DNA from 4 places in the Streptomyces sp. NBC_00885 genome. Region 3 is predicted to be linked to each of the others. Evidence: riboswitches for the same ligand, from Rfam matches in the RefSeq annotation. Region 3 holds a riboswitch; each other region holds the start of a gene.
The links. Region 3 has a riboswitch for cyclic di-AMP ahead of OHA61_RS02300 (transglycosylase SLT domain-containing protein). Riboswitches for the same ligand answer to the same signal wherever they lie in the genome.
Positions count from the first base shown of each region.

Region 1: it holds a riboswitch for cyclic di-AMP, as region 3 does, so the genes downstream of both, OHA61_RS05095 (peptidoglycan DD-metalloendopeptidase family protein) here and OHA61_RS02300 (transglycosylase SLT domain-containing protein) in region 3, are expected to answer to the same signal.
Region 2: it holds a riboswitch for cyclic di-AMP, as region 3 does, so the genes downstream of both, OHA61_RS23285 (transglycosylase family protein) here and OHA61_RS02300 (transglycosylase SLT domain-containing protein) in region 3, are expected to answer to the same signal.
Region 4: it holds a riboswitch for cyclic di-AMP, as region 3 does, so the genes downstream of both, OHA61_RS20225 (M23 family metallopeptidase) here and OHA61_RS02300 (transglycosylase SLT domain-containing protein) in region 3, are expected to answer to the same signal.

Region 1 is NZ_CP108796.1:1,097,380-1,104,869, forward strand. Features, by position in the region: gene OHA61_RS05080 (TetR family transcriptional regulator C-terminal domain-containing protein) at 1-395, shown strand, start outside; gene OHA61_RS05085 (carbohydrate kinase family protein) at 504-1,382, shown strand; gene OHA61_RS05090 (SGNH/GDSL hydrolase family protein) at 1,446-2,237, opposite strand; gene OHA61_RS05095 (peptidoglycan DD-metalloendopeptidase family protein) at 2,408-3,349, opposite strand; cyclic di-AMP (ydaO/yuaA leader) riboswitch at 3,354-3,509, opposite strand; gene OHA61_RS05100 (alpha-galactosidase) at 3,912-6,017, opposite strand; gene OHA61_RS05105 (tyrosine-protein phosphatase) at 6,199-7,011, shown strand; gene OHA61_RS05110 (DUF6126 family protein) at 7,022-7,177, opposite strand; gene OHA61_RS05115 (cupin domain-containing protein) at 7,170-7,490, opposite strand, start outside.
Region 2 is NZ_CP108796.1:5,104,004-5,111,493, reverse strand. Features, by position in the region: gene OHA61_RS23310 (NAD(P)/FAD-dependent oxidoreductase) at 1-575, opposite strand, end outside; gene OHA61_RS23305 (exopolyphosphatase) at 896-1,825, opposite strand; gene OHA61_RS23300 (DUF501 domain-containing protein) at 1,822-2,355, opposite strand; gene OHA61_RS23295 (septum formation initiator family protein) at 2,386-2,859, opposite strand; gene eno (phosphopyruvate hydratase) at 2,939-4,225, opposite strand; gene OHA61_RS23285 (transglycosylase family protein) at 4,512-5,168, opposite strand; cyclic di-AMP (ydaO/yuaA leader) riboswitch at 5,172-5,347, opposite strand; gene OHA61_RS23280 (transglycosylase family protein) at 5,607-6,485, opposite strand; gene OHA61_RS23275 (cytochrome P450) at 6,598-7,490, opposite strand, start outside.
Region 3 is NZ_CP108796.1:473,857-481,346, forward strand. Features, by position in the region: gene OHA61_RS02295 (ATP-binding cassette domain-containing protein) at 1-1,345, shown strand, start outside; gene OHA61_RS02300 (transglycosylase SLT domain-containing protein) at 1,429-2,217, opposite strand; cyclic di-AMP (ydaO/yuaA leader) riboswitch at 2,222-2,384, opposite strand; gene OHA61_RS02305 (YncE family protein) at 2,838-3,908, opposite strand; gene OHA61_RS02310 (MbtH family protein) at 4,146-4,346, opposite strand; gene OHA61_RS02315 (amino acid adenylation domain-containing protein) at 4,343-7,490, opposite strand, start outside.
Region 4 is NZ_CP108796.1:4,448,917-4,456,406, forward strand. Features, by position in the region: gene OHA61_RS20210 (hypothetical protein) at 1-55, shown strand, start outside; tRNA gene OHA61_RS20215 (tRNA-Met) at 106-179, shown strand; gene OHA61_RS20220 (PP2C family protein-serine/threonine phosphatase) at 229-1,485, shown strand; cyclic di-AMP (ydaO/yuaA leader) riboswitch at 1,790-1,946, shown strand; gene OHA61_RS20225 (M23 family metallopeptidase) at 1,958-3,001, shown strand; gene OHA61_RS20230 (PrsW family intramembrane metalloprotease) at 3,189-4,523, opposite strand; gene trmB (tRNA (guanosine(46)-N7)-methyltransferase TrmB) at 4,584-5,381, opposite strand; gene lhgO (L-2-hydroxyglutarate oxidase) at 5,678-6,922, opposite strand; gene OHA61_RS20245 (MFS transporter) at 7,182-7,490, opposite strand, start outside.

The sequences.
Region 1 (7,490 bases), 620 kb from region 3:
TGCTCGGCCGACGCACCACGGCGCTGCGCCGGCTGCGCGCCGCGGTCCGCTGGTACGCGCCGACGGGGACGGCCAAGGGCTGGCGCCTGTGGATCGAGGGCTGGGCGGCCGCGCTGCGGGAACCCGCCCTGCGCGAGGTGGCCCGCGATCTCGACCAGCAGTGGAAGGCCGCACTGACCGAGGTCATCGCGGAGGGCGCGGCGGCAGGCGAGTTCCCGTGCGAGGACCCGGCGGCAACGGCCTGGCGGCTGACGGCGTTTCTGGACGGGCTCGCCGTGCAGATGACCTCGTACGCGGGGTCGCTCTCCCGTGCCGCGATGCTGGAGTGGACCGACGAGGCCCTCGCCCGTGAGCTCGGCGTGGAACGCGAGGCGCTGACAGCCGCCGCCCGCTGACCCGCCCGCCGGTACGCCGAACCGGCTGGGCAGTCATACTGGGCGACTGTGTCTCATCTGTCGCAGCATCAGCAGACCGGTCAACTCCCCTACAACACACAGGATGTGCTGGTCGTCGGCGGCAGCGGCGTCGACACGGTCGTCCGCGTCGACTCCCTGCCGGTTCCGCTCGCCGACTCCGTCGGCGTCGGCCCGATCCGCGAATGGCCCGGCCACACCGGCGGCAATGTGGCACTCGGCTGCCGGGCACTGGGACTGAAGGTCACGCTGCTCGACTACATCGGCGACGACTGGCCCGGACGCCAGGTCCAGGACCGGCTCGCCGCCGGCGGGGTGGACTTCGAGCCGCTCATCTCCCCGGCCGGTACCCGGCGCGCGGTCAATCTCGTCGATCCCTCGGGCCGCCGGATGTCGTTCTACGACGCCCGTGATCCTGAGGAGTTGCGCATGCCGCGCGAGGTCTACCTTCCCCATCTGCGCCGGGCCCGCCATGTCCATCTCTCGATCGTGAACTTCGCTCGGTTCCTGTACGACGACATCGAGAAGCTGGGCGTCCCGGTCTCCACCGATCTGCACGACTGGGACGGACTGGCCGACCACCACCGGGAGTTCGCGCTCCGCTCGGACCTGGTCTTCCTCAGTGCGGCGGGCGCGGGCGAGCGGATCGCGTCGGTGATGCGGGAGATCCTGCGCGACGGACGGGCCGAGGCCGTGATCGCGACGGCCGGTGCGGGAGGCTCGTATCTCCTGACCCGCGACGGCAGCAGCACCCCCCGCCCGGTCCCCGCGGTGGCGCCGCCCGCCCGGGTGGTGGACTCCAACGGCGCGGGCGACGCGTATGTCTGCGGCTTTCTCTACGGGCGGCTGGCGGGCCGTGATCTGGAGCAGAGCGCCCGGCTCGGCGCGCTGGCGGGCGCGCACGCCTGTACGGGCGAGGGCAGTACGGCGCTGATCGGCGCGCCGGAACTCCTGGCGGCTCAGACCTGACAAACGGCCGCCGAGCCGCGGGGCCGCCGGGCCGACCCCGCGGGGCGCTTCACCCCGCCGCTGTCACAGGGGCAGCAGATTCGGCCGCTTGGCCTCCACGTGGTCGCCGGAGCTCTCACCGCGCAGCCGGCGGCCGATCCACGGCACCAGATGCTCCCGCGCCCACTGGATGTCGTCGCGGCGCACTTCGAGCGTGCCACGGGGCGGCAGCGGCGGCCACGGCTGGTCGGGGTTGGCGGGCACCTCGATGCCGAGGACCTGGGCTGCGCGCAGCGCGACCCGGGTGTGCCCCTCGGGGGACAGATGGAGCCGGTCGGCGTCCCAGGCGCGCCGGTCCTGGACGGACCTGAGCGACCACAGATCGAGTACGGGACAGTCGTAGCGGTCGGCGATGGCCCGTACATGCGCGGTGTACATGGCGATCTTGCCGCGGAGATGGCGCAGCACCGGCACCCCGCGGGTGTCGAAGCCGGTGGTCACCATGACCGTCCCGACGGCGCCGGTGAGGTCGGCGACCGCGCGCTCGAAGCGCTCGGCCACGTCGTCCGGGTCGGTGCCGGGCCGGATGATGTCGTTGCCGCCCGCGCAGAACGTCACCAGGTCCGGGGCCAGTTCCATCGCCCTTGGCACCTGTTCCTCGACGATCTGGTCGAGCAGGCGCCCGCGCACGGCGAGGTTGGCGTACCTGAAGGTGTGCTCCGGCATCCGGTCGTCGAGCAGCACCGCGAACCGGTCCGCCCAGCCGACGTACATCCCGTCGGGGCCCGGGTCGCCGACGCCTTCGGTGAAGCTGTCACCGATCGCCGCGTACGACCCGAATCCGCCGCTGTTCTCTGTTCTCGAATCGTCTGCCACAAGTACTGATCCTCCCCTTACGGATGTGACCTACGCGACCGTAAGGAGGGGTTGACGAGGGGTGATCTTTGCCACCGCTCAAGATTGTCCACGGCGGAATACGCCGGATCCCCCCGCGCCGCCGCTGCGGCACGAGGGGACCGGGACGTGATCGCCGCGTCGGACGGGCGTCAGACGGTGACGCCGTGCTGGCGCAGGTAGGCCAGCGGGTCGATGTCCGAGCCGTAGCTCGGGCCGGTGCGGATCTCGAAGTGCAGGTGCGGTCCCGTGGAGTTGCCGGTGGAGCCGGAGAGGCCGATCTGCTGGCCGCCGCTCACGCTCTGGCCGGCGGAGACGGCCAGGGCGGAGAGGTGGGCGTACTGCGAGTAGCTGCCGTCGCTGTGCTGGATGACGACCTCGTTGCCGTACGCGCCGCCCCACCCGGCGGAGACGACGGTGCCCGGGCCGACGGCCTTGACCGTGGTGCCGGTGGAGGCGGCGAAGTCCACACCGGTGTGGTAGCCGCTGGCCCACATCGACCCGGCGAGGTGGTACGGCGTGATGACGGTCGCGCCGTCGATGGGGGTCGTGAAGCCGGAGCTGCTGGTCTGCGGGGCGCTCTTCGCCGAGCCGGAGTCCGTGGAGACCTTGGCAGCGGTCTTGGCAGCGGGCTTGGACGCGGTCTTGGCAGCGGACCGGGCCTGGCTCTTCTCGCGGTGCTGCGACTTCTCGGGAGCCTTGGCCTTCGAGGCGGCGCCGAGGGTGAGCTTGAGGCCGGGGTGGATCAGCGAGGGGTTGTCACCGACCCGCTCGCGGTTGTCCTGGTACAGCTTCTTCCAGCCACCGCGGACATTGTGCTCGTCCGCGATCTTGGAGAGATAGTCGCCGGCGACGACGGAGTACGTCGTGGGTGCGGCGGCCGGCTTGTGCGGCGCCTTGTACGCGGCCGGTGCCGCGGTGGCGGTCACGGTCGTGTGCGACGAGGTCGCGACGGGGGCGGTCTTGCCCGCGGCGTGGGCCCCGGTGGCACCCATGAGCGGGATCGCGATGGCGGCGCCACTGGTGCCCGCTGCGACGAAACCGCGGGTGATCGGGCTGGTCTTGGGACGGCGGTGCTTACCCTTTGCGGGCATGGCGCTTTCCTCTCCGGCGCCGGCGAGGTGAGCTGTCGGGTTCGGGCTGGAGATGCCCGGCCGCGCGGTTGCGCTGCTTAACCCCGAGCCGTTCCACAAGTGCGGAATCGGCGTACTACCTGGGTCCCCCGCTCCTGCCACGCGTGGGTGGGTTCGAATTCCGGGCGGCGGCAGGATTTGGCGGTCCGTCCGGATTGCGGTGAACGTAAACGAGCCGGGCCGACCGGAACAAGCGACCGCAATTACGGATCACCATCCGGCGTGATATCGCCGGAGAATTCCCGTTACGCTCCGTCAATCAATGATCTTCCCTGCCCTGTCAGGCAACGGATTTCGCAACCGTCACGCCGCCACACACCGTCACAAATATGATCCTGCTCACGAGGCATGCCCCATCTGCATTGCAGACGGGGCAGGTTATACCGAACCGTCCAATTCGGACAGAAGCACCATTTGATGACTATCGACCGATCAGGCTCACTTTTCCCTCGGATCCACCATTACCGAGAAATTCCGCGGCGGCTGATTGTCCCTTTTCGGGCGTATTCTCCGGACCTCTCCGTCACGGTTGCCTCCGCACGAGCCGCCGCAGCCGGATCACCGTGGCGTCCAGGTCACCCTTGAGTCCGGTGTGCAGCCCGTGGTGCAGCAGTAGCGACCCAGGATGCTCGGCTCCGGTGTCCGGGCACTCGTAGACCGCCGCCGGATCGAGACCGCGCAGCCTGAGCCGCGGCGGCTGTTCGCCGTAGTGCTGCGCCTGCAGCCAGGCGAGGACGACGGTCTCCTCGCCATGTACGTACTGGACGGCACTGAGCCCGCCCTCGGGCGCGCGCAGCCGGTACAGCTCGCCGTGCTGCACCAGCGGCCTGATCTCCTTGTAGAGCTCCACCCAGCCGCGCGCCTCTGCGAGCTCCTCGTCGGTCCACTCGGTGAGGTCGCCGCCGACCCCGAGCACCCCGGCCATCGCACTGACGAAGCGGAAACGCAGCGTACTGATGCGGCCGTTGAGCTGGACATTGGGGCTGTCGGTGACCCATGCGGCCATGACCCGAGCCGGGTGCAGCTGGGTGAAACCCCGCTGGATGGCGAGCCGGTCCAGCGGGTCGGTGTTGTCCGAGGTCCACACCTGGTCGGTACGCGCGAGGATGCCGAGGTCGATCCGGCCGCCGCCGCCCGAGCAGGACTCGAAGGCGACGCAGGGATGCGCGGCCCGCAGCCGGTCCAGCAGTGCGTACAGCGCGTGGACATGCTCGACCCACAGCTTCTGCGGGTACTCCTCACCGGGCCAGCCCGCGTCCGTGAAACAGCGGTTGAAATCCCACTTCACATAGTCGATGGGGGCATTGGTCAGCAGGGTGTCCAATTGCTCCCACAGATAGTCCTGCACGTCCCGGCGGGCGAGATTCAGCACCAGCTGATTGCGGAATTCGGTCCTGGCGCGGCCCGGATGGTGCTGCACCCAGTCGGGGTGCGCCCGGTAGAGATCGCTGTCGGCGTTGACCATTTCCGGCTCGACCCAGATCCCGAACTGCATGCCCAGCGCGTGCACTTCACCGGCGAGCGGGCCCAGGCCCTTCGGGAAGCGCTCGGCGCTGGGGGTCCAGTCGCCGAGGCCGGCGCGGTCGCTGGTGCGCCGCCCGAACCAGGCGTCGTCGACGACGAACAGCTCGACGCCCATGGCTGCGGCCCGATGCGCGAGGGCCCGCTGCTGCTCCTCGCAGATGTCGAAGCCCGTGGCCTCCCAGGAGTTGTAGAGGACCGGCCGTTCGGTCGCGGCGTCCGGAATGACGTGTGCCAGCTGCCAGGCGTGCCAGGCCCGGCTGGCACCGCCGAAGCCGCCGCTGCTCCACAGCCCGGCGAAGACGGGCGAGGTGTAGGACTGCCCGGGCGCGAGCCGCAGCAGCCCTGAGTCGTCGTAGCCCGCCCCACCGGTGATCTGCACCAGACCGTCGGGCAGTTGCTGTACGCAGATCCGCCACGATCCGGACCAGCCGAGCGCCACGCCGTACACCTCACCGTGCTCCTCGGTGGCCTCCTCGGCGTCCAGCGCCACCCACGGCAGATGCTGATGCCCGGTGTGGCCGCGGCGACTGCCGATCACCTTCTCCCCGTATGTCAGTTCCGACCGTACGAGCAGGGATTCGGCGGCCCACCGGCCGTGCAGCCGGCTGAGCCGCCAGCCGTCGCGCTGCGGCAGCGTCCAGGCGGCCGCATCGGCCCTCAGCAGCTCCAGATCGGGTCCCTCGCCCTCATGGGCGACGGTGACCCAGCGCTCGATCACATCGGCGTCGTCGCGCATCCGGTGGTGCAGGGTGAGAGCGAGTCCGTGCACGGCGTCCGTGAAGCGCAGCCGCAGCTCGTCGCCGTCCACCGCGGCCCGGTGGAAGGTCCACTCGGTGCCGCGCACCTCGGCCGTACGGACGGACAGCGCCGGGCGTACGAAACGGGGGCCGCCCTCGACCGGATACTCCTCGTGCCCGTCTAGCCGGGACTCGAACGGCCAGTACGGCGGCGGACCCTGTGCCGCGAGCGCCTCGGCGTCGGCGCCCGCGATCCGTGGCCCCCAGTGCAGATGGAGCAGTTCGTCGTCGTCCGTGAGGTGAAGTGCGTAACTGCTCGTCGGTCCGGAGAGGACCCACGTACGTCCGCTGCCAACGCTCTCGATCATCCCGGCCCCTCAGATACTCACAGGTCCGCACAGGCCCGAACATCATCCGACGGGAGTCGCCGCCCGTGCAACGCCCTTGAGGCGACAGATCGAAATGATTGCCCGCTAAAGCGATGTCGTATCGTCGGGAAAGCGCCATCGTCGGCGAGGAGCGCCGACGGCAGTCACCTCAGGAGCCCACGTGACGCAGCAACTGCCGCAGGCCCCCTCGACAGAGCCCGAGCTGACCGGAGTGCGCAATTTCCGTGATGTGGGCGGCCTGCCGACCGTGGAGGGCAGGCGGGTGCGGCACGGCCGGCTCTTCCGCAGCGGTCATCTGGCCCACGCCACCGAGTCGGACACCTCGTTCCTCGCCACGCTTGACCTGCACACGATCTTCGACTTCCGCAATGCGGCCGACATGCGCCTTGAGGGCCCGGACGTCGAGTTGCCCGGCGTGCGCAATGTGAATCTGCCGCTCACCGACCCGGCCGACGGCGCGGAGTTCTGGAAGATGGTCCGGGACGGCGACCTCGACCAGCTGCGCTCGATCCTCGCGGACGGGAAGGCGGCCGGCCGGATGTCGGCGTCGTACCGGAGGATCATCAAGGAGCGCACCGCCGAGCACAGCAGGGTCCTGCACGCGCTGGCCGAGGACAGCGTTCCGGCGCTGATGCACTGCGCGGCGGGCAAGGACCGCGCCGGTCTGTCCATAGCGGTCTCGCTGCTCGCGGTCGGTGTCGAACGGGACGCCATTGAAGCGGACTACCTCAAGTCCAATGACCCGCACCGCCGTTACCTGGTACGCCGCGGCGACAACTCTCCGGCCGCGATGTCCCCCGAAGTGATGGAACTGCTCGCCCCGCTCTTCGACGCGCGCGCGGAGTATCTGAACGCGGCCTTCGAAACGATCCAGCAGACCTGGGGCGACACCGAGCGCTACCTCAGCGAGGGCCTGAAGGTGAGCGCCGAGACCCGGGAGCGGCTGCGCGAGCGTCTCCTCGACGAGGCGTGAGCCACGGCGGCTACCCCTTGCCGCCGAGCGTGAACAGCAGATAGAGGAACGCGGCGAACAGATGGCCCGCCACCAGATAAGCGAAGAGGCGGATCACGAGCCCTCGGGGGAACTTCCCCTCTTCGTTGTGCTGGGACATGGCGGGCCTTTCGCGTGTGTCAGACATGCGGATGGATGTCGGGGCTCTGCAGCAGCGTATGGACGAACAGGAGCTCGGCCCCTTCGCGGGTGGCCGCGGCGATGCGGTGCGGGGTCCCTGAGTCGAAGTGCGCGCTGTCCCCGGGGCTCAGCTCGTACACGGCGTCCCCGAGCGCCAGCCGGAGCCGCCCTTCGAGGACGTACAGCCACTCCTCGCCCGGGTGCACCCGCACCAGATCGCCCTGGGATCCGTACGGCACCACCACCCGAAGGGCCTGCATGGCCCGGCCGGGGCCCCCGGCCCGGTGGTAGGTCCAGCCGTCGGCCGACGAGGGCTCCGT
Region 2 (7,490 bases), 4.6 Mb from region 3:
TTGGCCGCGTCGCGCGCCAGGTCCTCCACCTCGCCGATGGTCTCCGCACCGGCGAAGCCGCCACCCACGAAGACGAAGGTCAGCGCCTTGCGGCGGACCTCCTCGTCCGTCGTCGAGTCGGCCTTGTCGAGCTGCTCGAGTACGTGGTTGCGCAGCCCGATGGCCTCCTCGATGCCCTTCATACCGATGCCCTGCTCGGCGAGGCCGGGGATCGGGAAGGTACGGGAGACCGCGCCGAGCGCGATGATCAGGTAGTCGAACGGCAGCTCGTACGCCTCGCCGACCAGCGGCGAGATCGTCGCGACCTTGCGGTCCTGATCGATGGTGGTGACTCGGCCGGTGAGCACCTCAGCCTTGGGCAGCACGCGTCGCAGCGGGACGACGACATGCCGAGGCGAGATGCTGCCTGCGGCAGCTTCGGGGAGGAAGGGCTGGTACGTCATGTACGAGCGCGGGTCCACGACCGTGACGGTCGCTTCCGCATAACGCATCTTCTTCAGAATGCGTCGAGCTGCGTACAGGCCTACGTACCCACCGCCTACTACGAGGATCCTGGGACGCTCCGTGGTGCTCATGGCATCGAGTATCCACCCCCCTAGTAGGGGTCGCTCGTGAGCCCCTTCACAAGCACTGGACCCACCTGTGCTACACTGCGCGGCCCACGTGATCGAGGTCATGGCGCGGCCATGGAACCCAGACGCAGTGGCGAACGTTGTTCACCCCTCGTGAGCTGGCCCCTAAGCGGCCGCCCCAGGGTGAACCAACGCCCCTGCCCCCACCCGCCCGACGCGCCGTGCGGCACCGGGAATCCGCGCCCCCGGGCCCGACGATCGGGCCGACGGGGCCTTTCAGCCCCTCACGACCCCCATCAGGGACCTTTTCCTTGTGAAGAAGTTCACGAAGTTCCTTGCCCGGCGACCGACCAGGCGATCCCGTCCAGGATGTCGTGCTCGCTGACGACCACTTCGCGCGCCCCGATCCGCTCCATGATCGTGAGCAGTACGAGCGCTCCGGCACCGATGACGTCCACCCGTCCTGGGTGCATCACGGGGATGGCCGCGCGCTCGTCGTGGGTGGAATTCAGCAGTGATTCGGTGATCGCGCGGACCTGCTCGTAGGAGATCACCGAGTGATGGATCGCCTCCGACTCGTACTCCTGAAGGACCAGCGCGATCCCCGCGATCGTGGTGACGGAACCGGCGAGACCGACCAGCGTGCGGGCCTCGCGCAGCGGCACGGTCTCCTCCGCCAGGTCGAGCGCCGCCTCGATGTCCGCGCGCACGGCGGCGATCTGCTCCGGCGTCGCCGGGTCGCTCAGCGCGTGCCGTTCGGTCAGCCGTACGCAGCCGATGTCGACGGACCGGGCCGCACGCACATGAGAGGCGCCGACGACGAACTCCGTCGAACCGCCGCCGATGTCCACGACCAGCCGCTCCTCGTGGCCGGGCAGACCGCCGGTCGCACCGGTGAAGGAGAACTCCGCCTCCTGGTCGCCGGTGATCACCTCGGGCTCCACGCCCAGGATGTCGAGCACCCCGCGCACGAAGTCGTCGCGATTCTCGGCGTCGCGCGATGCGGAGGTGGCCACGAAGCGGAGCTTCTCGGCGCCGTACTGCTTGATCAGCGCGGCGTACTCGCGGCACGCGGCGAAGGTGCGCTCCAGGGCGTCCGGCGCGAGCCGGCCGGTCTTGTCGACGCCCTGACCGAGCCGGACGATGATCATCCGCCGGTCCAGGTCGACGAGTTCACCGGTCTCACGGTCGACGTCGGCGACGAGCAGGCGGATGGAGTTGGTACCGCAGTCGACGGCCGCGACCCGGGTCACTGCTTGTCCCCTTCTTCACAAGGGGTCACACACGGCCCCTTGCGCCACCACTCGGGCAGCATCGCGATCGCCTCGTCGCCCAGCGGATTGACGCCGGGCCCCGCCGCGAGCGAGTGGCCGACCAGCACGTGCAGACACTTCACCCGGTCCGGCATACCGCCGGCGCTGGGGAAGTCCTTCAGCTCCTCGATCGCGTCGCGGCGCGCGATGTAGTCCTCGTGCGCGGCCCGGTACGCGGCGGCCAGCTCCGGATCGGCCGCCAGGCGCTCGGTCATCTCCTTCATCACGCCGTTTGCCTCCAGCGTGCCGATCGCCGAAGCGGCCCGCGGGCAGGTCAGGTAGTACAGCGTCGGGAAGGGTGTGCCGTCGGGAAGCCGGGGCGCGGTCTCGACGACGTCCGGCTGTCCGCAGGGGCAGCGGTGCGCGATCGAGCGCAGCCCGCGCGGCGGCCGGCCGAGCTGCTCCTTGAACGCGGCGATGTCCGCGTCGGTCGGCTCGGTCGGTGCGGTGGTGGGAGGAGGGGTGTCCATGCCTGCCTTGGCTCTAACAGTTCTACGGTTCTACTTGCGGCGGTCGGCGTTGTCGACGCCGTCCCAGACGTTGGAGTACCAGGGGCGGTCGGCCGCCCCCTCTTCCGTACGGCGCTGCTCCGCCGCCTCGGGGTCGATCATGGTGTAGCCGGTCTCGCCCGGAAGCACGAGATGCAGGTGCTCGCGGGCCAGGCGCTTGACGTACTGGTCGTCCTGGAGGCGCGCCTTCTCGTCCCGGAGCCGTTCCACCTGCTCCCGGGCGTCCGCCATCCGGCGCTGCTCGTCGGCGATGTCGGCGCGCTGCGACACGTACTGCCGCATCGGATAGGCGAGCGCGACGACCAGCGAGCAGACCACCAGCGTCAGGAAGGCCGCGCGTCCGGTCAGCCGGGAGCGGCGGGCCTGGCGGCGGCTCTGGGAGCGGTAGACGCGAGCGGCGGTCTGCTCGCCGAGCAGCCGAATCCTGGTCGCGGTGGAGAACCGATCCCGGTCCTTCCCGGCCATGTCCCGCCTCCCCATTACGTACGTACGTCCCCGGACACGGTACGGGACCGCGGCCGGGGACGTGACGACGACGGGCTGGTCAGCCCTTGAAGCGCGGGAACGCCGAGCGGCCCGCGTACACCGCGGCGTCGTCGAGGATCTCCTCGATGCGCAGCAGCTGGTTGTACTTGGCCACGCGCTCGGAACGGGCCGGGGCGCCGGTCTTGATCTGGCCGCAGTTGGTCGCGACGGCCAGGTCGGCGATGGTGACGTCCTCGGTCTCGCCGGAGCGGTGGGACATCATGCACTTGAAGCCGCTGCGCTGGGCGAGCTCCACGGCGTCCAGGGTCTCGGTCAGCGAACCGATCTGGTTGACCTTGACGAGCAGGGCGTTGGCCGCGCCGTCCTCGATACCGCGGGCCAGGCGCTCCGGGTTGGTGACGAAGAGGTCGTCGCCGACGATCTGGACCTTGGTGCCCAGCTTGTCGGTGAGGACCTTCCAGCCGGCCCAGTCGTCCTCGAACAGCGGGTCCTCGATGGAGACCAGCGGGTAGGAGGCGACGAGGTCCTCGTAGTACTCGGTCATCTCGGCGGCCGAGCGGGACTTGCCCTCGAACTCGTACGTGCCGTCCTTGTAGAACTCGGACGCGGCGACGTCGAGCGCGAGCGCGATGTCCTTGCCGGGGGCGTAACCGGCTTCCTTGATGGCCTCGAGGATCAGGTCCAGCGCGGCGCGGTTCGACTCGAGGTTCGGCGCGAAGCCGCCCTCGTCGCCGAGACCGGTGGACAGACCCTTGGTCTTCAGGACCTTCTTCAGCGTGTGGTAGACCTCGGCGCCCCAGCGCAGGGCCTCGGAGAAGGACTCCGCGCCGATCGGGGCGATCATGAACTCCTGGATGTCCACATTGGAGTCGGCGTGCGAGCCGCCGTTCAGGATGTTCATCATCGGAACGGGCAGCAGGTGCGCGTTCGGGCCGCCCAGGTAGCGGAAGAGCGGCAGGTCGGAGGCCTCGGAGGCGGCGTGCGCCACGGCGAGCGAGACACCGAGGATGGCGTTGGCGCCGAGCGAGGACTTGTCCGGGGTGGCGTCCAGGTCGAACATCGCCTGGTCGATCAGGCGCTGCTCGGTGGCGTCGTAGCCGACGAGCTCCGGGCCGATCTGCTCGATGACGGCGAGGACGGCCTTCTCGACGCCCTTGCCCTGGTAGCGGTTCTGGTCACCGTCGCGGAGCTCGAGAGCCTCGAACGCACCGGTGGAGGCGCCGGACGGAACAGCAGCACGGCCCGTGCTGCCGTCGTCGAGGCCAACCTCGACCTCGACCGTGGGATTGCCTCGGGAGTCCAGGATTTCCCGGGCTACGACGACGTCGATGGACGGCACGAGCATCTCCTTCTGGGATGTGACGCTAAAAGTGCAGGGTCTCTTTGGCCTTGCGGCAAGAGCCTAACCGGCGCGGGAGCATCGGTCGGCAGATGCCCGCCCGCTGGGACGAAAAAGGGCATGAAGAGGCTCGACGCAGGACAAACAGCGCGTGAACTACCTGGGGGTAACAGACAGAACCCCGGCCCGGCACGCTCGGGGGAAGCGCGCGGGGCCGGGGTGGCTCTGGGGGATGAGGGCCCGCGGGGTCCGGTGGTCCGCCGGGTCCACCGGAGTCCCAGGGCTCCTCGGGTCAGCTCAGGTGGAGCTGCTGGCCCGGGAAGATGACGTCGGCGTCGCTGATGATGTCCTTGTTCAGCTCGAACAGCTTCTTCCAGCCACCCTTGACCTTCTCGGCCTTCGCGATCTTGCCGAGGGTGTCGCCGGCCTTGACCTTGTACTCGCCGTCGCCCTTCTTCACTGCCTTCTTCGGGGCGGCGGGGCGCTCGGAGCGGGTGGTGGGTGCCTCTGCGCGCTTCACGGCCGGCTTGGCAGCCGGCTTCGCCTTCGGCGTGGCGGCGGAGCCGCCGGTGTACGGCGTGTTGGACAGGTTCACGCCACAGCTCGGCCAGGCGCCCTTGCCCTGACCCGCGAGGACCTTCTCGGCCACGGCTATCTGCTGGTCCTTGGAGGCCAGGTCGGCGCGGGAGGCGTAGGCGGTGCCACCGTAGGCGGCCCAGGTGGAGTTGGTGAACTGCAGGCCGCCGTAGAAGCCGTTGCCCGTGTTGATGGACCAGTTGCCGCCGGACTCGCACTGGGCGACGGCGTCCCACTCGGACGCGGTCGCGGCGGAGGCCGAGGTGGCACCCATCAGCGGGACGGCGACAGCGGCGCCGGTGACACCGGCGAGCGTGGCGATGCGGGTGAGCTTGGACGGGCGACGGTGCTTGGCTTTGCCGGAACGCAGCATGGAGCTTCTCCTCACCGACGCCTACGAGGTGAGCTGTCGGGTTCGGGCCAAGTGAGTTGCCCGGTCGCACGCTCCTGCATGCGACTTCACCCCAAGCCGGTCTCCGCCGTCGATCTCTCAACGGCCGGGCCCGGCGCTTACCTTGGGTCCCCCGCTCCTGCCTTCGGCGCTCTGCGCGACGACTACTCCCCCCGACCGACGGCAGGATTCGGCGTGACGGTCAGTGGTGCCCGCGGTGGCGAGCGGTTCAGACCGTAGACACACGACTCCCCGATGTTCAAAGACGAACATCGGGGAGAAATCGCCCATTTCACCGGGTAGGACATATACGTTTCCGCAGGTGACGGGCGGAATGGGTGATTCCGCCGGGGCAGATGCGTCAGTTGGGACAAAGAGACCCTTGTCTCACTTGCACAGAACCGGACATACGGCCGCGAACTACTCCTGATTCAGGCCCAGATCGAGGCTCTGGCCAGGAAGGATGAGGTCGGGATTGTCGCCGACGGTCTCGCGATTCTTCTCGTAGAGCGCGGTCCAGCCACCGGAGAGCTTCTCCTTGTCGACGATCGCCGAGAGGCTGTCGCCCGGCAGGACGGTGTACTCGCCCGGCGCGGCGTCCGCACTGTCGACCTTGTCCGACTTGTCCGCTTCGGTGCGCGCCGACCCGTCACCCCGGGAAGCGTGGCGCCCGGTTTCGCGGTCGCTGTCCGCATTGTCCGGCTCGGTCTCCTCGGGGGCGGCCTCGCCGCGGTGCTTGCCGTCGCCCGCCGCCGCATCGGGGGCGGCGGTCGCCGACCCGGTCGCGTCCGCGGGCGGCGCGGTGGACGGCTCGTCGGACGGCTCGGCGGGCTTGAGGGTCGGCTTCGCGGACGCGGTCGGCGCCGGAGCCGTGCTCTGCGAGGGCGAGGGTGCGGTGCCCGGGTCGACGCCGGCCGCGGCGCCGTCGTTCTGCAGCCCGGCGATCGCCGCACAGCCGGCCCATGCGGCCGGACCCTGCGCGTCGAGGACCTTCTCGGCGACCGCGATCTGCTGCGAGCGGCTGGCGAGGTCGGCGGTGGGCGCGTAGTCCGCGCCGCCGAAGGCCTGCCATGTCTCCTGGGACATCTGGAGTCCGCCGTAGTACCCGTTGCCGAGATCGGCGCTCCACATGCCGCCGCTCTCGCACTCGGCGACGCGGTCCCAGGTGGAGGCGTCGGCGGCGGAGGCCGAACCGGCTCCGAGAAGGGGAATCGCAATGGCCGATCCCGTCACCCCTGCCGCGACAACGATGGCCGGAGCCTGGCGGGGACGACGGTGGCGACCATGGCCGGAGAGCATGCGTTTGCCTTTCGCGTGACTGCTGAGACGGCAGTGAAAGTAGTCGCATTCGAACGCACATCACAAGTCGATGCAGCGGAGATCACGTGAAAGTCACAGAATTGACAGTCTGTCAGATCTGTCGAGGCGCGAACTCAACGGGCAGAGTGCGCAATCCACGCATAATCAGGCCCCCACGCCACCGCAAATCGGCTGGATCGCCCGCAAGCCGCAAGTCCGGCAATCTCCTGAGCAGCGTCGCGAGCGCGGTCTGCCCCTCCAGCCGGGCGAGCGGAGCGCCGAGGCAGTAGTGGATGCCGTGCCCGTACCCGAGATGCTGGTTGTCACGCCGGGTGAGATCGAGGGTGTCCGGCTCGTCGAAGCGCTCCGGGTCCCGGTTGGCTGCCGCGAGTACGACGAGTACGGGATCGCCCGCCGCGATCCGCTGCCCGCCGATGGTCAGCGGCTCGGTGGCGAACCGCCAGGTCGCGAGCTCCACGGGCCCGTCGTAGCGCAGCAGTTCTTCCACTCCGGTCTCCAGGAGCGCTGTTTCCCCCGCAGCCAGCGAGTTCTGCAGACGCTCGCGCTGTTCCGGGTTGCGCAGCAGCGCGTACACCCCGTTGCCGATGAGATTGACCGTCGTCTCGAAGCCCGCGAAGAGAAGGATGAAGGCCATCGCCGCGGCCTCGTTCTCGGTGAGGTGCTCGCCGTGGTCGCTCGCGCGGATCAGCCCGGAGATCAGGTCGTCGCCGGGTTCTTCCCTTTTGCGGTGGATGAGTTCGGCGAGATAGCTCCGCATCTTCTTCACCGAGCGGGCGACTCCGCCCCGCGGGCCGCCACCGTGGCGGATCATCATCCCCGCCCAGTCACGGAAGTCGTCCTGGTCCTCGCGCGGGACGCCGAGCATGTCGCAGATGGCATAGATGGGCAGCGGGAACGCGAACTCGTGAATCAGGTCCGCCTCCCCCCTCTCCGCGAAGCCGTCGATGAGCCGGTCGGTCAACTCCTGTACCCGCGGGGCGAATT
Region 3 (7,490 bases):
CGCGCAGCGCTTCATGGCAGCGCTGGTGCGCATGGTCGCCGCCGGCGGTGTCCTGACGCTGATGCACCCGCTGATGCTGCCGCTGCTGTTGCTCGCCGTGCTCCCGGCCGGTATCGGCGCCGTACTCTCGGCCAAGGTGGACTACGAGACCCACTACGCCAATGTCGCCGACCGCAACATCCGCGGAATGATGCGCTGGTGGGCGACGACGTCCAAGTACGGCGACGAGGTCCGTGCGAACGGCATGACCGACTACCTGCTGTTCTGGTACCGCACGCTGTCCGACCGTATCGACCGGCGCACCCTCACGATCGCGCCCCGGATGCTGCGCATCGTCCTGACCACCTCCGCTCTCGGCGGGCTGTTCCTCCTCTGCACGTGGGCCACCCTGGCCTGGCTCGCGATGACCGGCCGAGTCGGCATCGCCATCGCCGCGACCGCCGTTGTCGCCGTTCAGACCACGCTGGCCGCGCTCTCGCAGCTCGTCATCAACGGCGCGGCGATGTTCCACACCAGCCTGTACCTCGCCGACATGCGGTCCTTCCTCGACCTGGCCGAGCAACTGGCCCCCAAACGCGGCGCGTTGACCGCCCCCGGGAGCGTGGAGGAGATCCGGCTCGATGAGGTGGTCTACCAGTACCCCGGCAAGGAGGCTCCGGCCGTCGACCATGTCTCCCTCACGCTCCGCCGTGGCGAGATCGTCGCGATCGTCGGGGAGAACGGCTCGGGCAAGTCCACCCTGACGCGGCTGATCACCGGGATCTTCCTGGCCGACAAGGGCCGAGTGACCTGGGGTGACATCGATCTCGCCGCCGCCCACCCCGACTCCGTGTGGGCGGGGACCGGGCTGGTCCCGCAGATCTTCGCCCAATGGCCCCTGCGCGCAAGGGAGAACGTGACGCTGGGGCAGCCCCGCACCTTCGACGACGGGCCGGTGTGGGACGCCGTCGACGCCGTGGGGATGCGCGCGGCGATCGACGACCTGCCCAAGGGACTCGACACGCTGCTGGCGCGCGAACTGTACGGCGGATCCGAGCTGTCAGGTGGGCAGTGGCAGCGTCTGGTCTGCTCACGCGCTCTGTACCGGCGGCCTTCCCTGCTGATCCTGGACGAGCCGACGTCGCAGATGGACGCGCGCGGTGAACACGGCATCCTCGAGGCCATCAAGGCGATCTCCGCCGACCGCATCACGGTCGTGGTGACGCATCAGCTGGAGAACACCCGGCTGGCGGACCGCATCATCGTCATGGAGCAGGGCCGGATCACCGAACAGGGCCGGTACGAGGACCTGGTCCACGCCGGGGGTCTGTTCGCCGAACTGCTCGCGCTCTCGAAGGACCGGTAGGCAAAAGGACCCGCACGGCCCGGCCGCTCGTCGCGGCGGTTCTCGCCCTTCTCGCCGTGAACCGCCGCGACCTGTGAGGTCGGTCAGTACGCGCCGTTCACGTTGTCGATCGAGCCGTACTTGTCGGCGGCGTAGTTGCACGCGGCGGTGATGTTGGCGACCGGGTCGTAGCTGTCCATCGACGTGCCGGGCACGTGGTAGGCGAAGAACGTGGGGTCGATGACCTGGAGGAGGCCCTTGGACGGCGTTCCGGCCGCGGCGTTGGAGTCCCAGTTGTTGATGGCCAGCGGGTTGCCGGAGGACTCGCGCATGATGTTGCGGTGGATGCCGTCGTAGCTGCCGGGGATGCCGTGCTTGGCCATCACGTCCAGCGACTCCTTGATCCAGCCGTCGAGGTCGTTGGAGTACGTCTTCTTCGGCTTCGCGGCGGGGGCACTCTTCGCCGGGGTCAGCTTCGTCGTGCGCTTGGAGCGGTCGGCCCGGTCAGCCCGGTCGGAGGCGGCGGCAGCCTTGGCCTTCTTGCCGATCGTCAGCTTGAGGCCCGGGTGAATCAGCCGCGGGTCGTCACCGACGACCTTGCGGTTGTCCTTGTAGAGCTTCTTCCAGCCGCCGGTGACGTTGAGCTGGTCCGCGATCTTGGAAAGGGAGTCCCCCGCGACGACGGAGTAGGTCGTGGTGCCGGCCTTCTTCGCGAGGGCCGGAGCTGCGGCCGAGGTCTTGGCGGCGGGGGTGGACTGCGGTGCCGTCTGCGCGGAGGCGGCGGTCGTGGCGATCACCGGCAGGACGAGTGCGGCGCCACCGGTGCCCGCGACGGCGAGACCGCGGCTGAATGCACTGGACTTGGGACGGCGATGCTTACCCTTTGCGGGCATGACGAATTCCTCTCCGTCGCCTGCGAGGTGAGCTGTCGGGTTCGGGCTGGAGATGCCCGGCCGCATTGTGACGGCGACTTCACCCCAAGCCGTTCCGTATTCCGGATCGGCGGCTTACCTGGGTCCCCCGCTCCTGCCGTACGTCCGTGAGTGGGTGGGTGCGGTTTCCGGACGGCGGCAGGATTCGGCGGTCCATCCGGGTTGTCGTGACCGTAAGCGAGGCAGACCGGGCGAAACAAGTCCCGAATTCACATTTCAATTCGCGAGGGGGATTAATCGCGAGAAATTCCCGCCGGTCGGCAAGATCGAGAATCTCAACTTTCTTTCTGCAGAACGGGACTGGGCGCCACGCCGCCGTGCGCGGGCACTGCCGAACGTGACCCATTTCACTGGAGGAGAAGGCAACCGAGTCCGGTTTGCGGCGGTGCGCTCCGGATAAATGGAATTCGCCCGGGTTTCTCTTATGGGGGCATCGAATAACAATAAAGATGAACCGCCCTTGTGGGCTTTTTCGGACATCAAGGCGCTTTTAGGTCGGGTGCACGGGACCGGGCCGTGACAGAGCAGAGCGCCCCGGACGGCGGAGCCCGCCGTCCGGGGCGCTCGGGCGCGGCAGCCGGTCAGCCGGTCGCGCGAATGCGGTGGATGGAGTCCATCGCCTCGGCTCCGACCGCCGCCTTGTCGACGACATAGGCCGTGCCACGCGTGATGACCACATGGTCCGTGTTCGCGCCGGTCGCGAGGTTCGCGAGAACGAGTCCCTTGCGGGGGTCGACCACCGAGGTCGTACCGGATTCCCTGTTGGCCACGAAGACGTTGCCCGTGCACGCGTCGGTCGCGACCGCGAGGGCGCCCGCTCCCGTCGCGATCTCCTTCTGCACCACTCCCGCGCGCAGGTCGATGACGGCGAGGGAACCGCTCGCCTGGTTGGCGGCGTAGGCGGTCCTGCCGTCGCCGGACAGCGCCACGTCGATCGTGCCCTTGCCGGCCGGGATGAGCCTGGGCGTGCTGGATGCCGGGGAGACCTCGATGAGCTGACCGTTGGTCAGATCGGCTGCGTAAACGGTGCCGGTGCGCTCGTCGACGGTCACGCCCGCGGGCGTCGCGCCCGTGACCGTGACGCGCTTCTTCTCCTGGTATGTACGGGTGTCGAAGGCGACGATGCTGCCGTCCTCGAGCCCGGCGGTCCAGGCTAGGTTGCGCTGCTGGTCGACGACGACGTCCCGGGCGTGCTTCACGCCGGGCAGCGTGGCCAGGTGCTCGCCGGTCCGCTGGCTGTAGACGGCAAGGGAGTTGTCGAGCGTGTTGGTGGTCCACACGGTGTTGTGCACGTCGTCGACGGCCACTCCGTAGACGGCCTCCCGCGCACCGGTGGCCTCGTCCTTGAGGGGCGGCGTGTAGGCGGCCTTCACCTTCAGGGTCGCCGGGTCCACCTTGAGCAGCTGGGTCTTGGTGACCGGGGGGTATCCGACCGAGCTGGTTACCCACAGGACATTGTTCCGCGCGGAGTAGGCGGACTGGTAGAGCCCCTGGCCCAGTTGGGCGGAGTCGACCGTGTAGGACGCCTGGAGCGTGTGAACCTGGGCCGGGGCAGCGGCCATGGCAATACCGGCCGGGCCGAGCGCGCAGGTGGCGGTTATGGCGGCGGCGAGTAGGACCCGGCGGCGAATGGTGCTTCGGGTGCGGGACATGCTTGTTCCTCCAGAACAATGAGAAGTGGATGCCGGTTTGTGGCACCGTGGATATGCGCCCCTGCTGGGCCCCTGCCTCACTATGAAGGCAGGGCTTGTCAGTTGTCGGTCGTTCCCCCTCGTCTGACATATCGCTGACACGTTCCGGCCGGGAATCGGAAATGCGGTCGCCGAATTCGTCCGCAAGGGCGCCGCAAGTTCGTCGGAATTCGTGTCCCGGCCTTCTGTTCGGCCGGATCAGCCGGGCGGGGCCGGCGGCGCGGGCTGTGCGGGCGTCAGTGCCCGCAGACAGTCCTCGTGTGATGCGGGGCCGTGTTCCTTGGCCCAGCCCGCCGGCACGGGCAGGAATACCGGCCACAGCGACCGTGCCCCTGCCGTGTTGACGAGGACGAGATGGGTGGGCTCGGAGGTGCCCGTGGGGTCGAAGGGCTGGGTCATGTGTCGAGTTCCTTCAGCCGGGCCATGAGGACGGTGGCGATCTCGTCGAGCTGCCGTGGCTGTGTCATCTCGGGATGCAGGCAGTCCAGCCTGTGCTCGTCGAGCCTGCCGCTCATGTACGGCCGCCAGGCGTGCGGGGTGAGCCAGTCCTCGGCACGGGGCGCGGCTGCCGTGAAGAACAGCAGGTCCCCCTCGAAGGTCTGGTGGCGGTGGGTACGCATGAGGCGGGCGTTGTTGGTGACGATGCCGAGGACGGCGGTCAGCACCCGCTCGGGAAGGGCCGCGAGCGCACTGCCCTCGCGGCGCAACGTGGCGAGGACGCCGTCCCGGGTGAGTGAGTCACCGCCCTCGAAACCGGCCATGCGCAGAAGGGCGTTGAGCGCGTCGGCCTCGGTGGGTCCGGCGAGGTCGCGCCACTGGTCCGAGGGGTAGGCGTCCATGAGTGCCAGCAGGTCGACCTGTTCGCCGCCCTGCTGGAGATGGACGGCGACTGTATGGGCGATGACGCCTCCTACGGACCAGCCGAGGAGCCGGTACGGACCGTGCGGCTGGACGGTGCGGATCTGCGCCACGTAGTCGGCGGCCATCTCGTCCATCGTGGCGGGCAGGGTTTCCTCGTCGTGCATCAGTCCACGGGCCTGGAGGCCGTGGACGGGCTGTCCGCTGCCGAGACCGGAGAGGAGCCCCGAGTAGCACCAGCTGATGCCACCGGCCGGGTGGAAGACGAACAGCGGGATGCGCTCGCCGCTCGCACGCAGCGGCAACAGCACCTCCAGCGCGGTGTCGGGGCCGTTGTCGTCGGTGAGGCGCTCGGCGAGCGCGGCCGGCGTCGGCGCGCGGAACAGGGTCCCGATCGGGGCGCTGATGCCGAGCGTTTCGCGGATACGGGACATGAGGCGGGCGGCCAGCAGGGATGTGCCGCCGAGGTCGAAGAACGCGGCGTCCGTGCCGACCCGTTCGAGGCCGAGGACTTCGGCGAAGAGGCGGGTCAGTGTCTCCTCTGTGGGGTTGCGGGGTGCCCGCCCGCCGGTGTGCGTGTCGGTGGCGGGGGCTGGCAGGGCCCTGCGGTCGAGCTTCCCGTTGGGGCTGAGGGGAAAGTCGTCGAGGCGGACGATCGCCGAGGGCACCATGTACTCGGGCAGCAGCGTGCCTAGGCGTGCGCGCAAAGTCTCCTGGTCGGGTACCGCGTCGCCGCCGGTGATGTAGGCGACGAGCCGCTGGTCACCGGGCCGGTCCTCGCGCACCGTCACACAGGCGCCGGTCACCGCGTCCATCGCCGCCAGATGGGCCTCGATCTCGCCGGGTTCGAGGCGCTGGCCGCGGAGTTTGACCTGCTGGTCGGTGCGCCCCAGGTAGGTGACCTCACCGTCGGCGGTCCACCGGGCGAGGTCGCCCGTGCGGTACATACGCGCGCCGCCCTCGCCGTAGGGGTCGGCGACGAAGCGGGTCGCGGTCAGGCCGGGGCGGCGGAGGTAGCCGTCGGCGAGCTGGACACCGGCGAGGTAGAGCTCGCCCGTGACGCCGGGCGGACAGGGTTTGAGCGCCGCGTCCAGGACGTACAGCCGGGTGTTCCACACGGGACGGCCGATGGGCACGGGCCCGCTCCGACCGGGTGTGCAGGTGTGGTGCGTGACGTCGACGGCTGCTTCCGTGGGGCCGTACAGGTTGTGCAACCGCGCCGTGGGCAAGGTCTGGTGGAAGTCCTGCACGGCGTCCCTGGGCAGAGCCTCACCGCTGCAGAAGACGTCCCGCAGCGAGGAACATCCGGTGGCCTCCGGCTCCGCGAGGAACACTTGGAGCATGGACGGCACGAAGTGGCAGACAGTGATCGCCTGCTCCTGGATGGTCCGGGCCAGATAGACCGGGTCCTTGTGTCCTTCGGGTGCGGCGACGACGAGGGTGGCGCCCTCGCGCAGGGCCCAGAAGAACTCCCACACCGACACGTCGAAGCCGGACGGTGTCTTCTGCAGCACCCGGTCGCCGGGACCGAGCGGGTAGGTGTGCTGCATCCAGCGCAGCCGGTTGTCGATGGCCGCGTGCGGCACCACGACGCCCTTGGGCCTGCCCGTGGACCCCGACGTATAGATGACATACGCCGGGTGCTGCGGCGTGAGCGCGCGCGGCGGGTCGAGCGGGGACAGGGCCGAGAGATCCGTCCGGTCGAGCAGGATGTACGGCAGCTCCGTGTGGGGCAGTCGGGTGCGGGTGGCCGAGTCGGTGACCACGCAGACCGGCGCGGCGTCCTCCAGCATGTCGGCGAGGCGGCCTGCCGGATAGCCCGGATCGAGCGGCAGGTAGGCGCCACCCGCCTTGAGTACGCCCAGCAGGGCGACGATCAGCTCCACCGAGCGCGGCAGGGCGATCGCCACCAGCGAGCCGGGCCGTACACCGTGTCCGGTCAGATGACGGGCGAGACGGCTCGCCTCGGCATTCAGCTCCGCGTACGTCAGCGTCCTGTCCCCGAAGACGAGGGCCGGGGCGTCGGGTGTGCGGCGTGCCTGCGCCTCGACGGGGCCGATCAGGGTGGTCGCGGGCAGCGGCCGGGCGGTGTCGTTGAACTCGGCCAGGACGCGCTGCTGTTCCTCCTCGGTCGCGATGCCGAGCCGTGCGAGCGGTGCCGCCGGATCACAGCCGGCGATCCGGTCGAGCAGGTGCAGGAACCGCCTCTGGTGGGCGAGGAGTTCGTCGTCGGTGTACGCGGCGGGGTTGGCGTCGTGGTCGATGTGCAGGCCACGGCCGTCGGTCCGGTCGTAGACATTGACGGTGAGATCGTCGACCGGGCCCGCGGAGAGGTTGTGCGGGACGGCGCCGCTGCCGCCGAAGGTGAGTGCGTAGTCGAACGGCATGATGTTGACCAGCGGACCGACCAGCGCCCGGCCCTCGCCGAGCAGGCCGAGGTCACGCCTGATGTCCTCGATCCGGTAGCGCTGGTGGCGGCGGGCGGCGCGTACGGCGAGGACGACCTGCCGCGTCAGTCCGGCCAGCGTGGTGTCCGGCGCGACGGTCAGCCGCAGCGGCAGCACGTTCATCACCATGCCGGGAATCCGCAGGGCGACCGAGCCCATACGGCCCATCATCGGCATCCCCAGCACGACGTCAGGGGTGCCGACGGCCCGCGAGACATAGAGGGCCTGGGCCGCGACC
Region 4 (7,490 bases), 4.0 Mb from region 3:
CGCCCTGATCGCGGCCGGCGGAGCCCTCACCGCACTGCGTCTGCGCCGCCGCTGAACAAAATGGATTTGATCTTGCTCCGGATGGCGTAAGGTGGTGTTCACCGACGCGGGGTGGAGCAGCTCGGTAGCTCGCTGGGCTCATAACCCAGAGGTCGCAGGTTCAAATCCTGTCCCCGCTACTGACAACAGTGGCCCGGCACTCGACAGAGTGCCGGGCCACTGTCGTGTGTGCGCTGCGGACATCGCCCGGTTGGCCGACGGCGACTCGCCGCCCGGCGCGGCTACGGCCAGCCTGGGAAGGGGGCGGTACCGTCCGCAGCCGTGTGGGGACCGGGCAGGAGAGCACCCGTGGCCGAGCCAGAGCAGGGCGGAGCGGACATCTCTCGTGGATTCGTCCGCCTGCTGCCCGCCCTGATGATCGTCGGCGGCGCGATCTTCGACCTCGCGACGCCGCCCCGGTTCACGGCGGTCCCGCTCTTCGCGGCCGCGCCGCTGATCGCGGCCCCCATCTTCACCTGGGTCGGCACCCTGCTGGTCGGTATCGCGGCGATCCTCGGCGTGACCGGGCTGCACCTCTACAACCACACCCTCTCGCAGATCACGGCGTTCACCGAGCTGACCACTGTGATCACCGTCTCGGGCCTCGCTCTGCTGATCAACCGGGTCGTACGGCTCGGCAGTCAGCGCCTCGCGTCGGCCCGGGTGATCGCCGAGACGGCGCAGCGCGCCGTGTTGCCGACTCCCCCGGAGCGGATCGGGGGACTGCACGTCGCCGCGCGGTACGAGGCGGCGCAGAAGGACGCGTTCATCGGCGGCGACCTCTTCGCCGTACAGGACACACCCTTCGGGGTGCGGCTGATCGTCGGGGACGTACGGGGCAAGGGGCTGCAGGCGGTCGAGGCGGTGGCCGTGGTGATCGGGGCGTTCCGGGAGGCCGCCGAGCAGGAGAGCTCGCTGGAAGGGCTCGCCGCGCGGCTGGAGCGGGCGCTGGTGCGGGAGGGCGCGCGGCACAACCTGGACGCGGTCGAGGGGTTCACCACCGCCGTACTGGCCGAGATCCCGCGCGGTGATCGTGTCGTACGGGTCGTGAACCGGGGCCATCCGGAGCCGCTCCTGCTGTACGCGGACGGGAACGTGAACATCCTGGAGCCGACCCAGGCCGCGCTGCCGCTCGGTATGGGCCTCGGGATCTGGCCGGACCGCTCGGACGCGCACCGGCTGCCCCCCGGGGCCACGCTGCTTCTCTATACGGACGGGCTGTCCGAGGCGCGCGACGCGAGCGGCGTTTTCTACGACCCCGGCCGGCGGCTGGCGGGGCGGCTGTTCCCCGGGCCCGAGGAGCTGCTGGACGCCTTGGTGGACGACGTACGACGCCATACGGGTGGCGGCTCGACGGACGACATGGCGCTGCTTGCGGTCAGCCGTCCCGCTCAGGGGCAGCAGGAGCGCCGCACGATCGTGCCCGTGGTCGGCGGGGGCGAGTGAGGGCTCTGGCGGCTCGGCGTCGTTGGCGTCGTGAAGCCGGGCGCCGGACGCCGGACGGACGGATGGGCACGGTACGTAATCGAGAGACACCCCTCCGCATAACATTTGACGAACCGTCAGGTAGCGGGAGGTGTCGGATGGTGCGTCAGGGGCGATCAACTCACCCCACTCCGGGCCCTTGTGTCCGGTTAAGTCCCGGCGAATGTTGTTAATGATCAGTCGGAACAGCTTGGAATCGGGCCCCGGTGTCTATTAACGTTCGATAACGCAGCGCGGTCGTCCCAGTCGTCGCAAGAGGCGGCACCGTGCGCACGCGCCGAATCCCGCAAGGGAACCGGGGAACCACCAATTGGGGTGAATCGGGCACCTTTTGCCGCTCTTGTCCGCGGCGGAAGCGCCCGTAGGAGACCTTCCTGCTCCGAACCCGTCAGCTAACCCGGTAGGCGAGAAGGAAGGAAAGGAGCACGCCTCAGTGGCGTCCAACAAACCTGCCCCGACAGCACCCTTCGAAACTGACTTCTTCGGCGACGAGGTGGCAGAGCGGGCATGGGAGGAATGGAACCCCACCGAGGACTCCGTCCGTCCGGTGCGCGGCCGGCACCGTGTCATGAAGCAGCGCGGCGGACTCGCCCGCAGCTCCACGGTGCTCGGGGTCGGCGTGATCGCCGCGGTCGGCGCGGGCGGCATGGCCACCGCGCAGAGCAAGCCGCCGGTCTCCATATCGCTCCCCGACTCGATCGCGGACAACCTGCCCGACGCCAAGTCCCTTCCAGGCGTCGGCTCGTTCATGTCCGACGACTCCTCGGACGCCGACGCCGGGAACACCGCGCCCCTCACCTCGGCGACGCTCGCCGCTGACACCGGCTCCAAGGCCGAGGCGCAGGGCTCCGCCGGTGAGGCGCTGCGCGCCCGCATCCTCCAGCAGGCCGATCAGCAGCGGGCCGAGGCGGACGCCGAGGCCAAGGCGGCCGCGGAGAAGCTCGCGGCCGAGAAGGCAGCGGCGGAGGCGAAGGCCCAGCAGACCGCGGCGGAGGCCGAGGCCGAGGCGGCGAAGCTCGCCGCCGAGAAGGCAGCGGCGGAGAAGGCCGAGGCCGAGCGCCTCGCCAAGCTCGCCGCGAGCTACTCGCTGCCGACCTCCTCGTACACGATCACCTCCACCTTCGGTGAGGCCGGATCGATGTGGTCCTCGGGCTACCACACCGGCCTGGACTTCGCGGCCCCGACGGGCACGCCCCTGAAGGCCGTGCACAGCGGCACCGTCAAGTCGGCGGGCTGGTCCGGGTCTTACGGCTACCGCACGGTGCTGGAGCTCGAGGACGGCACGGAGATCTGGTACGCCCACCAGTCCTCGATCTCGGTCAGCGTCGGCCAGAAGGTGACGACGGGCGAGACGATCGGGCGCGTGGGTGCGACCGGCAATGTGACCGGCGCGCATCTGCACCTCGAGGTCCACACGGCGAGCGGGACCGGCATCGACCCGATGGCCTGGCTGCGGGACAAGGGCCTGACCGTCTGATTTCTCCGTACGCCCCCTCGCGCCGCCGCTCGGCGCGAGGGGGCGTTTATGCGGATGCCCCCATGTGCGCGGTGCACCGCACTCCCATGAACGCCGGCAGTTCTGGCGCTCACCCCCCGACGCCAGGGCTGCCGGTCCTGTGCCCCGGTCGCGTACGGCATGCGGGCGGAACAAGCGCCCTGCCAGCCTAGGAGCGGTACGGGTTGTAGCCGCCGTAGTCGCGGTGCGGGGGCGGGGTCCATACCCGGCCCGTCGCCCGCGCCGCGTAGCTCAGCGCGGGAGACGCGACTTCCTTGCGCTGCCACAGGTGGTGCAGCAGCTCCTGCTCGCGCTCCATGAAGTCCGGGCCCGCCGTGCCGCGGTGGGCCCGGTGGCGCAGAAAGGCCAGGGTCGTCGCGAACCGTTCGTACTCCGAGACGGCGTGGGCCGCGGCCGGTCCGTGCGTACGGCGGGCGATGTCGCGGGCCATCGTGCGCGCCCGCATCGAGGAGAGCGCGCGCGGCTCGTCGGCCGTCAGCCAGCCGGCCGCCGCGTATGCGGGCAGTTCGGTGGATATCGTGCGCAGTTCGCACTGCCGGGTCCAGATCGTGAGCCAGGTCAGCAGCCCGAAGACCGGGACCATGAACGCCCCGTACACCGCATAGAAGCCGAACGGGCCGAAGAGCGACACCGAGCCGTTCCACAGCGCGTGCATGCCCATCGCGAGGGCGAGGCCCAGCAGTGGCAGCGCGATCCGCCGGAATCGCTGGCGTCGTGCGGCGAGCGCCGCGATCCCGAAGCCGATGCCCGTGAGCACGGTGAAGAGCGGATGCGCGAACGGCGACATGACGACACGTACGAAGAAGGTCGCCGCGGTCACCGATGCCAGGCCCGAGGTGCCTATCTCCTGGTCCTCACCGAAGGCGTTGCCGAGGTAGAGGATGTTCTCGGTGAAGGCGAAACCGGTCGCGGTGAAGCCCGCCACGACGACGCCGTCGACGATCCCGGTGAAGTCCCGTCTGCGGAAGATGAAGATCAGCAAAATCGCTGCGGCCTTGGCGGTCTCCTCGACGACCGGGGCTATGACGGTCGCCCCGAGCGTGTCCGCGCTCGCCGGGTCGGCGGTTGCGGTGGCTATCCAGCGGGTCGCGAAGGAGTTCGCGATGATCGCGACGAGGGCGGCGGCGAAGGCGCCCCAGGCGAACGCGAACAGCAGATTCCGCCAGGGTCCCGGCTCGACCCGGTCCAGCCAGCGGAAGGCCGCGGCGAGAAGCGGGACGGGCAGGGTGGCGAGGCCCAGTCCGACCAGGAAGCCGTGCGTGCCGGTCTGTTCGCGTACGAGAGCGAGGATGACGAGGCCGGAGAGGGCGAGCAGGGTGATGACCACCCCGGCCCGAACCGCCTTGCTGCGCCAGAGCCGGGAGGCCCGCCGCGGTTTGTACCGCCAGCGGGCACGCTCCGGCACGGCATCGAAGAGCGGCTGCTCGTCGAAGGCCGGGACCGCCGGATGCGGTGAGAGGTGCTGCGGGAACGACTCGGACACCTGATGACCCTAACGAGGCACACTGACACCTGGCGATGGTGCACGGCACACTACCGAGGGTTATGCCGACTCCAACACGCGGCGGAACAGCAGGTCGTGCACCTTGTGACCCTTGTCCAGGCCCTGCCCCTCGAACCGGGTGAGCGGCCGGAAGGCGGGGCGCGGGGCGAAGCCGCCGTGCTCCTGGGTGGTCTCGAAGTCCGGGTGCGCCGAGAGCACGTCGAGCATCTGCTCGGCGTACGGCTCCCAGTCCGTCGCGCAGTGCAGGATCGCTCCGGGCTTCATACGGGGCGCGGCGAGACTGAGGAACTCGGGCTGGATCAGCCGGCGCTTGTGGTGGCGCTTCTTGGGCCAGGGGTCGGGGAAGTAGACGCGCAGCCCGTCGAGCGAGCCGGGCGGGAGCATCTCGCGGAGCAGGATGATCGCGTCGCCGTTGGCGACACGGATGTTGGACAGTCCGTTCCGCTCCGCGAGACCGAGGAGATTGCCCTGCCCGGGCGTGTGCACGTCGACGGCGAGAATCCCGGTGCCGGGATCGGCGGCGGCCATCTGCGCGGTGGCCTCGCCCATCCCGAACCCGATCTCCAGGACGACGGGCAGCCCGCCGAACATCTCCTCGAGATCGAGGACGCGCTGCCCGTCGATGTCCATGCCCCACCGTGGCCAGAGCCGCTCCAGGGCATCGCCCTGCCCGACGGTCACCCGACTCCGCCGCGGCTGGAAGCTCCTGATCCGCCGCTCATGATGCGACCCGGCGGGATCGGCAGCGGGGCCCCCGGGGAACCGCGGCTCGCTCTTGGCGCGGAGGGGGGGAGGGGAGGGGGATGGGGCGGGGGTGGGGTTACGAAGCTCAGACACAGTGGGTCGATTCTACGGGCCCGCTCGGGGCGCGGGTCTTGGGCGGTACGGGGCGCCCGGTGCCGGTGCCGCGGGGCGCGGGGCGCGGCTCTGGGCGGTTCGGGGTGCGGGCCCGCCGGTCATTCAGCCGTCCGGCGTTTGAGGACCGGGGTCCGGGGCGGAGCCCCGGTTACGGGAAGGGGCGGGGTGGGGAATAGGCCCCGCGCAGCGGTCCACCCGCACCCCACCGCACCGGGCACCCCGGACCGCACCCGCGGCGGGCCCGCGCAACGGACCGTTCACGCCCGCCCCGCGTGTCACCTCGACGCCCCCGCCACCCGGCCCTCCGTCAGCGCCGACAGGGCCCGCCGTGCCACCTCCCGGCCGATGGGAAGCGACGCCGTCGCCGCAGGGGACGGAGCGTTCAGCACATGCACCGTCCGCGGCGCCTCGCGGATCAGGAAGTCGTCCGCCAGCGTCCCGTCCCGCAGCACCGCCTGCGCCCGTACCCCCGCCGCGGCCGGCCGCAGGTCCGTCTCCGTCACCGCCGGGAGCAGCCTGCGCACCGCCGCCGTGAAGGCACGCTTCGACAGGGACCGGTGCAGTTCCCCGGCCCCGTACCGCCAGTGGCGCCGCGCTATCCGCCAGGATCCCGGCCAGCTCAGCGTCTCGGCCAGTTCCCTCGGGCGGACCGACGACCAGCTGTAGCCCTCGCGGGCCAGCGCCGGGACCGCGTTCGGGCCGACGTGGACTCCGCCGTCGATGCCGCGGGTCAGGTGGACGCCCAGGAAGGGGAAGGCCGGGTCGGGGACCGGATACACCAGGCCCCGCACCAGCGAGGGGTCCGCCAGCTCGTAGTACTCGCCCCGGAAGGGCACGATCCGCATCCTCGGATCGTCGCCCGCCAGCCGCGCCACCCGGTCGCAGTGCAGCCCCGCGCAGTTCACCAGCACCCGCGCCCTGACCACCGCCCCCGAGGTCGTGCGCACCGCGACCCCCCAGCTCCGGCGGTCGATCGCGGCCACCTCCTCGCCGTAGCGGACGTCCGCACCGGACGCGGCCCCCAGCTGCGCCGCCACCGCCCCGAAGTCGCACACCCCGGTCGTCCCGACATGGATCGCCGCGAGCCCGCGCACCTCCGGCTCGTACTCCATGATCTGCGCGGGGCCCAGCTCCCGCACCGGAATGCCGTTCTCCCTGCCGCGCTGGACCAGTGCGTGCAGCCGCGGGAGTTCGTCCTTGCCGGTGGCCACGATCAGCTTCCCGGTGACCTTGTGCGCGATGCCGTACTCCGCGCAGAACTTCACCATCTCGGCCGCGCCCCGCACCGCGAACCGCGCTTTCAGCGACCCCGGCCGGTAGTAGATCCCGCTGTGGATCACTCCGCTGTTCCGCCCGGTCTGGTGCCGGGCCGGGCCCGTCTCCTTCTCCAGGACGATCACCCGGGTGCCGGGAGCCGCGCGCGTGAGGGCATGGGCCGTCGACAGGCCGATGATCCCGCCGCCGATCACCAGCACGTCACAGTCGAAGTCGTGCACCGAGCCCTGCCCGGACGCTGTCACCGCGTCACCTCCCACCCCGATAGTGCACTGGCCCACTGACAAGGCCGTTAAACCAGCTGAGCCAGGGTGTCTGCGCCTATGCCGGAGCCATGTGTCCCTAGGGGGTGTCTTTCGGATCTTGCCGGGCTCGCGTGCCCTGGCACGCACATCTGCTGCGTTGTCGTCAGTCGCCGACGCTCCGCGTCGGCTCCCTCCTCCGCCTTGCATCTGCACGCACCAGACCCCGCTCACTGATCCGGCCTGATCCAAAAGACACCCCCTACGCCGGGGCCACCAGCAGCGGCCGGGCCCGCTCCCGCAGCTCCACCACCCGTGGTTCGTCGCCGTACGGCTCCAGGCGGTGCAGCAGATCCCGCACGTATTCCGTGGTCCGCGCCGAGGAGATCCGCCCCGCGACCTCCACCGCTCGCGTGCCCGCCGCGCACGCCGCGTCCAGGTTCCCCGACTCCAGTTCGGCGACGGCCGACACCACGAGCCGCAGCCCGTGCGAGCGCACGAATTCCTCCGTCGGACGCGACAGCGCCTGCTCCGTGAAGCGCCGTACCTGCCGCGGCGCCTTCAGATCGCG